DNA from 2 places in the Paenibacillus sp. NPDC056933 genome. Region 1 is predicted to be linked to the other one. Evidence: predicted binding sites of a transcription regulator. Region 1 holds the regulator's gene; the other holds the start of a gene.

Evidence for each region. Region 1 encodes Rex, which represses fermentation and respiration genes when NADH is low (regulators of the CRP and FNR family bind a similar motif). Its sites were predicted from a motif close to TTGTGAAATATTTCACAA; they were not measured.
Region 2: nadA (quinolinate synthase NadA) is a predicted target of Rex. The motif match lies at 1,137-1,154, and genes of this name have one in related genera.

The regions. Positions count from the first base shown of each region.
Region 1 is NZ_JBHUQN010000002.1:542,337-546,377, reverse strand. Features, by position in the region: gene dinG (ATP-dependent DNA helicase DinG) at 1-288, shown strand, start outside; gene ACFTRD_RS17325 (redox-sensing transcriptional repressor Rex) at 513-1,166, shown strand; gene ACFTRD_RS17320 (amidohydrolase) at 1,153-2,457, shown strand; gene ACFTRD_RS17315 (hypothetical protein) at 2,499-3,029, shown strand; gene ACFTRD_RS17310 (hypothetical protein) at 3,335-3,862, shown strand; gene ACFTRD_RS17305 (AAA family ATPase) at 3,855-4,041, shown strand, end outside.
Region 2 is NZ_JBHUQN010000010.1:16,780-20,820, reverse strand. Features, by position in the region: gene ftsH (ATP-dependent zinc metalloprotease FtsH) at 1-927, shown strand, start outside; gene nadA (quinolinate synthase NadA) at 1,228-2,166, shown strand; gene nadB (L-aspartate oxidase) at 2,203-3,822, shown strand; gene nadC (carboxylating nicotinate-nucleotide diphosphorylase) at 3,819-4,041, shown strand, end outside.

The DNA.
Region 1 (4,041 bases):
TTGGTGGAAGCGAAGAGCGAGCTTTTGCAAGAGCAGAAGAAAAATCCGTTTATGAAGCTGTCTGTGCCGCAAGCGGTCATTCGTTTCAAACAGGGTTTCGGTAGGCTGGTTCGCACAGGTCAAGACAGAGGCATCGTGATCGTATACGATACACGCGTCATTGAAGCCTATTATGGCAAGTACTTTTTATATTCATTACCAGGACCCAAAATGGAGCATATGCTTGCGGAACAGATGGTTTCGCGAATTACGGAATGGCTCGATAAGCCAGCCGGGGAACAACAATAACAGACTAGAGATACCTTGTGCTCACTACATCATTGCATGAAGCCTGTGATCAGCGGTAAAATTGATTAGATCATTCATTTGTCTCATGAATTTGAAGTAATGCAATTATCATTTATATAACTAGAGCATTCTGTATATTTACTTTTCCTTTCGTATGTACTGATTTATGCAGGATGCTCATCTTTTCATCTATCTATCGTGGTCTTGGTAAGGGGGAGCAATGAATGAAATCAGATAAAATCTCGGAAGCCGTGGTGCGACGTTTGCCAGTTTATTTGCGCTACTTAAATGAATTGCATCAGCGCGAAGTCACTACGGTTTCTTCTCAAGAGCTTGGGCTAAGGCTGGATCTGAATCCAGCTCAGATTCGTAAGGATCTGGCTTATTTCGGTGATTTTGGCCGTAAAGGCATCGGTTATGACGTTTCATATCTCATCGAAAAAATTCGTCATATTTTAAAGATAGACCAGCAGATTAATGTGGCTCTTGTCGGAGCCGGTAATCTGGGACATGCATTGTCCAATTACAACGCATATCTGAAAGACAACATGAAGATTGTTGCTGTATTTGATGCCTACGGTCCGAAGATTGGAAGTCAAATCAACAGCCTGACGGTACAGCCGATGAATGAATTAACAGATTCGATCAAAAAGGATAACATTCGCATCGGAATTATCACTGTTCCCGACACGGAAGCCCAAAATGTTGCGGATCAGCTGATTGAGTCTGGAATAGAAGCGATCCTCAACTTTGCACCAACCATCCTCAAAACCCCGCCGCATATTCGCATTCATCATGCCGATTTTACGACGGATCTGCTTAGTTTGGCTTATTACTTGGAGAATGGAAAGGACGACGAGGAAGATGACGAGAAATAGATGGGTTATTCATAACGGCAAATTTGCTGTTAGCGAGGGTGCGAATTGGAAAGTGGTTCACGGTTATATGGTCGTAGAGAATGACCAGATTGTGCATATTGGTGAGACGTTGCCGGAAGGAGACGAAAGTCTGACGAAGGTGGATGGAAAAGGACTGCTCTTCCTGCCGGGTCTGATCAATACGCATGGCCATGCAGCGATGTCGCTTCTGAGAGGTCACGGGGACGATCTGGCGCTACAAGTTTGGCTGCAGGAGAAAATGTGGCCAATGGAAGCCAAAATGACGTCTGAAGACGTATATTGGGGCACATCACTTTCCGTGCTTGAAATGTTGAAAGGCGGAACAACGGCGTTCCTCGATATGTATGATCATATGGATCAGGTTGCGAAAGTGGTGGAACAATCCGGCGTTCGGGCTGCTCTGGCACGTGGCGTAATCGGACTTTGCTCAGAAGAAGAACAACGGCGTAAACTGGAAGAGTCCGCAGCATTTGCCCGTCAATGGAATGGACAAGCAGACGGAAGAATTACCACCGTAATCTCTCCACACGCCCCTTATACTTGTCCTCCAGACTACATAGAGAAGCTGGTACAGGTTGCACATGACCTGAATCTGCCTTTGCATACCCATATGTCTGAAACACTTCGTGAAGTGGAGCAGAATGTAACCGACTATGGTCTTCGTCCTGTCGCACATCTGGAGAAATTGGGCTTCTTCTCACGTCCATCCCTGGTCGCCCATGCCGTGCATCTGAATGATGAGGAGATCGAGATTCTCGCACGGCATGATGTAGCCGTTTCCCACAATCCAGGCAGTAACCTGAAGCTGGCTTCGGGTGTTGCACGTGTACCTGACCTGCTGAAAGCAGGTGTGACCGTGTCCCTGGGAACAGACGGACCTGCAAGTAACAATAACCTGGATATGTTTGAAGAGATGAGACTGGCTGCATTGATTCACAAAGGTGTGTCCGGTGACCCAACGGCCGTTCCAGCCGGGGAAGCGCTGCTGCTCGGAACTTCATATGGTGCCAAATCCATTTTCCTGAACAATACAGGCGCTCTGCAAGCAGGCATGAAGGCTGACTTCATCGCACTTAACATCGAACAGGCCCATTTCTATCCACATACCGATCTGATTTCCCACACGGTCTACTCGGCATCAGCCAAAGATGTGGAGCATGTATGGGTGGATGGCAAACAAGTGGTCAAACATGGCGAATGTCTTACCATGGACGAAGAGCGCATTTTGCATGAGTCTCAGCTTGCATTTGACGGTCTGCTCGCCCGTTAATTTCAGGATTGCAGCGTCATAGGGGAAAGGAAGTTCGGCTTTTGAAGAAAAAAAAGAAGTGGATATGGATTTCGCTGCTGCTCCTGGTTCTGATTCTGTTTGGTCTTCAGCGTTATTATGTCTATGTTACCCAGGATCAGCGCAAGGAAGAGGCGTTGGCCATACAGGCGGCACAAGACCAGCTTGGGATAACGTCATATGAAGACCTGCGGAAGTATGTATGGGGTCAGAAGGACGGCGGAGACAACATATACTGGACCCTGATCGGCAAAAATAAGGATAACCAGAATGTAGTGGTATGGATCAAGTTTGATGGAAATAACAAGCCTGTGACGGGGGCCAATGCAGTACACAGTGAACTCTTGCAAAACGGCATGTCTGAAGCTCAGATTCGAAATCGGTTCAGCTCTGAAGTTCCAGGTGGGGAGATCAAGCGAATCATGCCAGGCGTTGTGAATGGAATCTATGTATGGCAAGTGTATTATAAGGATGACACTCACAATTACTACCGTTTTTATCGTTTTAGTAACGGTGAACAGGTTGATCTGGTCTATACCATCCCGAATAGCTAGAATAGGCAGCAGGTTTACTATTGTCTAAAAAAGTACATGCAAAGAGCCGGCAGACGGAAACCCGACTGAACCGGTTCTTTGGCTTACCTTCTTGGTCATTTTGGATTTGAATAGTTAAAATTATTAATTTATTCATATTTTCGCCTTAGATATTGTATATACGATGTGATATACTCAACTATGTACTCAAGGATACATCATACACGAATAAATCCTGTTAGGCACATCACAGGATATTACGTACACATATTCATATTCTTGGCTACAAGCTATAGGATGAGCCAACATATAGGAGGGTAACTCACTTGAAGATAAAAGTATTGCCTATTGCTTTAACTGCCGTCATTTCAGCCGTCTTGTTGTTTGGAGGTTGGTTTGTGTATCGTCATGTGGCTTTGCAGAGCCCTATTGAAAAGATGGTTACCCAATACGACGGAGTCAATGACGTTCAATTATCTATTAACCGCAATGATGTACAGTTGAAACTCGATCTGCAGCCAGATGTTGATTTGGGCAGATTGGTACAATATATTCATAAAGAAGGACAGACCTTGATTGGCACCCGATCGTTGAAACTGGATGTCGTGGATCATTCCAACGAAGCGCTAGAGAGCTGGTGGGGTAGCGCCATGTTCACCGTGGCTCAGGCGATGGAAAACAAGCAATACACCGAGATTACCCCGACGTTGTCCAAGATGGCAACGAATGGGATCAAGGTAAACACAGCTATGGACGATAACAATGTATATGTTAGTCTCAGAGATGGAGATGCCAGCAAGTTTATTATTTTGCCGCGTGTGCCCGGTCAGATAGGAGTGTGGCCCAATGCCTAAATGGACGAAAGAAATTGCCATTGGATTTGTACCCGTATTGATTATCTTTCTTGCTTTTGTTGGTGTAAACATGGTTCCCATCTTAATCGCGGCATTGCTTGTGGGGGGGCTGCTGCTCATGATGCAAATGCGCGGAGGAATTACGGTAGGAGCTGGTCAGGAACGTAAACGCAAGAAAA
Region 2 (4,041 bases), on a different contig from region 1:
GCAGATCTGGAAAATCTCCTGAATGAAGCGGCATTGCTTGCGGCGCGCCGTAACAGAAGAGATATCTCCATGAAAGAGGTAGACGAAGCGATTGATCGTGTCATTGTAGGTACGGAGAAGAAAAGCCGTGTCATCAGTGATCGCGAGAAACGTATTGTCGCTTATCACGAAGCAGGTCATACCATTGTAGGTTACTTCCTGGAACATGCCGATATGGTACATAAAGTTACTATTATTCCGCGTGGACGCGCGGGTGGATATGTAATCATGTTACCAAAAGAAGATCGTATGCTTGTGACCAAGCAAGAGTTGCTGGACAAAATTACTGGACTCCTTGGCGGCCGTGTTTCCGAAGAACTGTTTATCGGTGAAATCGGTACGGGTGCATACAGTGACTTCCAACAAGCGACGGGGATTGTCCGTAGCATGGTTATGGAATACGGTATGAGTGAGAAATTGGGACCTATGCAGTTTGGTAGTTCGCAGGGACAGGTATTCTTGGGTCGTGATATCGGTCACGAACAGAATTACTCGGATTCCATTGCTTACGAGATCGATCAGGAAATGCAACGCTTCATTAACGAATGTTATGAGAAGTGTAAAGACTTGCTTGTTAAACATTCGAAAGAAGTGCATCTGATCGCTCAAACGTTGCTGGAAGTGGAGACATTGGAAATGGATCAGATCAAGCAATTGATCGAGACAGGTTCCCTGACTCCAAAAGAAGAGAACAGCAACGATGGTGAAGGTACGCCTAGCGAAGGCGGAGAAGCGATCATTGACAACATCGGTGATGTACGCGTCCGTATCCAAGGTAAAGAGGAAACGCCTGAGCCACCAGCTGGAGATATTCCTAACGAAGCTCCGAATCTGGACAAAGGAAACAGCAATGGCCCGGATGATGGTGGAACGAAGCCAACCTCTTAAGTTATAAAACGATTTGGCTAAGCAAAGCAGATCTTGAAGAGAGCCCTAGGGCTCTCTTTTTTTTATGAATTAATTCAAATTATATAGATACAGATATCCGGGAGCTTTGGGGCGAACCGCGTAGGAAATGGGCGGTTATGCTGATATTATGGGGTGTTTTCATTTATTGACAGAGTCGTGAACGTTGTGTACATTAGGTGTTAAACCGCTTGTGATTCGTTTCTCAAGCGAAAAATAACGACTTAGGTTAGCCATATGAAACAGCGCATAGCGCTGTCCCGATAAAGGAGAGGATCGCAGGTGGAAGCTCTGGCTTTAGAGCGCAAGGCTGAGATGAACCGGGAGCTGCGCGAGCGGCTGATGGAGTTGAAGAAGGAACGTAATGCCATTATTCTTGCCCATTATTATCAACGTGACGAAGTGCAGGAGGTAGCCGACTTCCGTGGAGATTCGTTTCTGCTCGCTCAGAAGGCAGCACAAACGGATGCGGATGTTATCGTTTTCTGCGGCGTTCATTTTATGGGTGAAAGCGCTAAAATTCTAGCCCCGAACAAGACGGTTATCATTCCAGATGAACGCGCAGGCTGCCCAATGGCAGACATGGTGAATGTTGAAGGTCTGCGTAAATTGAAAGCACAGCACCCGAATGCCAAAGTTGTCACGTATATCAATTCTTCAGCTGAAATCAAAGCAGAGACCGACATTTGCTGTACGTCTGCCAATGCTGTCAGAGTCATTCAATCTGTGGATTCGGATGAAATCATCTGGGTGCCGGATAAGAACCTGGGACACTATGTGCAACAACATACAGACAAGAAAATGATTATCTGGGAAGGTTACTGCAATACCCATGATATGCTGACGGTCAAAGACGTGGTTGAGATGAGAGCGAAGTATCCAAACGCGGAATTCGTAGTTCATCCGGAATGTCGTCCCGAGGTTGTAGAGATGGGTGATTTCGTAGGCAGCACAACAGCCATTTTGGAATACTGCAAAAATTCATCAGCCAAGGAATTTATCGTAGGTACCGAAGATGGTACAGGATACCAGCTTCGTCTCGATAGCCCAGATAAACATTTCCACTTCGCTACCAAGTTTCTCGTATGTCCGAACATGAAGGTCAATAATTTGAAAAAGCTGGTTAAATGCCTGGAGACGATGAAGCCGCAAATTTACGTGCCACCAGCCGTTGCCGACAAGGCCAGAGAATCACTAGAGCGCATGTTACTGGTGAAGTAGCATGCGCTACTCTTGCTCCAAGACAGGTGAAATAACATGATACCGCAATATTTAGTTCAATTTGATCTGTCCGCACTGCCGACAGTGGAGACGGATGTGCTGGTTATTGGTTCAGGCATTGCCGGTTTGTTCACTGCGATTAAGGCTAGTGAACAACGCAGTGTGTTGATGATCACGAAGAAGTCATTGCTGGAAAGTAACACCCGGTATGCACAGGGGGGTATCGCTGCGGTTATCGCTGAAGACGATTCACCTGCCTACCACTTGCAGGATACCCTTGTTGCCGGAGCAGGCTTATGCCGCTCCGAGGCGGTGGAAGCATTGGTAAATGAGGGCCCGGATGGAGTGAAAGAACTAATTCGACTGGGCACGTTGTTTGATCTGGAGAACGGCGAGTTGGCATTGACGCAGGAAGGTGCGCATAGCCACCGCCGTATTTTGCATGCCAATGGGGATGCGACGGGATATGAGATTGTGCGGGCTCTGGCTGCACAGGCGAATGAACATCCTGGAATTGAGGTGTGGGATGAACATTTTGTTATCGACCTGGTCACAGAGCATGGAGAATGTGTAGGTGCTTTGGTTCAGAAGGCGGACGGTTCGAAGGTATTTGTGAAGGCACAGGCGACCGTCCTATGCTCCGGCGGGGCCGGACAGCTGTATCGATACACGACTAACCCGGAAGTAGCTACAGCAGATGGTATTGCGATGGCCTACCGTGCCGGAGCAGTCGTGCGGGATATGGAATTTATCCAATTCCATCCGACCTCACTTTGTTACCCGGGAGCGCCACGTTTTTTGGTATCGGAGGCTGTACGTGGGGAAGGAGCCTTTTTACGTAATGTGAAGGGTGAGCGCTTTATGGATCGCTATCATACACAGCTTGAATTAGCACCGCGTGATGTGGTAGCCCGGGCGATTGTCAGTGAGATGGAATCGACAAGCAGTACATTTGTTTATCTGGATATCACCCATGAACCGGCAGAGATGATTAAGCATCGGTTTCCTACCATTTACGAAACCTGTATGCGCTATGGACTGGATATGACCACAGACTGGATTCCAGTGGCTCCTGCTGCACATTACATGATGGGCGGAGTGAAGACCGATCTTAGTGGAGAGAGCAGCATTGGAAGATTGTTTGCTTGTGGTGAAGTATCTTCTACAGGAGTACACGGAGCGAATCGTTTGGCGAGTAATTCACTGTCTGAAGCCATTGTATTTGGCCGGAGAATCGTTGAGCGCATTCTATCTCTTCCCCCGCTTGCTCCACTAGAGACAGAGAGTTCAACACCTGTGATCATGGACAGAAGATTGAAGGGAGACCAGAGACCGGTATCCGAAAGACGTTTACGACTGCAAAAAATGATGGTGCGGCAAGTGGGATTGCGCCGGAATGGAGCAAACCTGCAAGAGGCCATGGATAAGCTGCAGCTTGAACTGCATTTTTTTGATCAGGTGCTTACTCACAAAGAAGAGATGGAATATGCCAACCTTCTGACCTGTGCCTGGTTGGTTACCAACGGAGCATTACACCGCAAAGAAAGTCGGGGAGCCCATTACCGTGAGGATTTCCCGAAACGGGATGACGCCGAGTGGCAGAAGCATAGTCTGCAGCAGCGAGAACAAGCGATTGTGGAGGAATTGATGTCATGATACTGAACGGATATAATGAAGGACTCATTGAATCGATTAAAAACTGGCTTCGTGAGGATGTCGGCGCAGGAGATGTAACGACCAGCGTGACGATTCCCCCAGGCAGCCAATCCAAGGCGATAATACATGCCAAAGACAATGGAATCATTGCGGGAATAGCCGTAGCTGAACTCGTATTTCAGGTAGTTGATTCAGGCCTTGTATTCACACCAAGGGTCA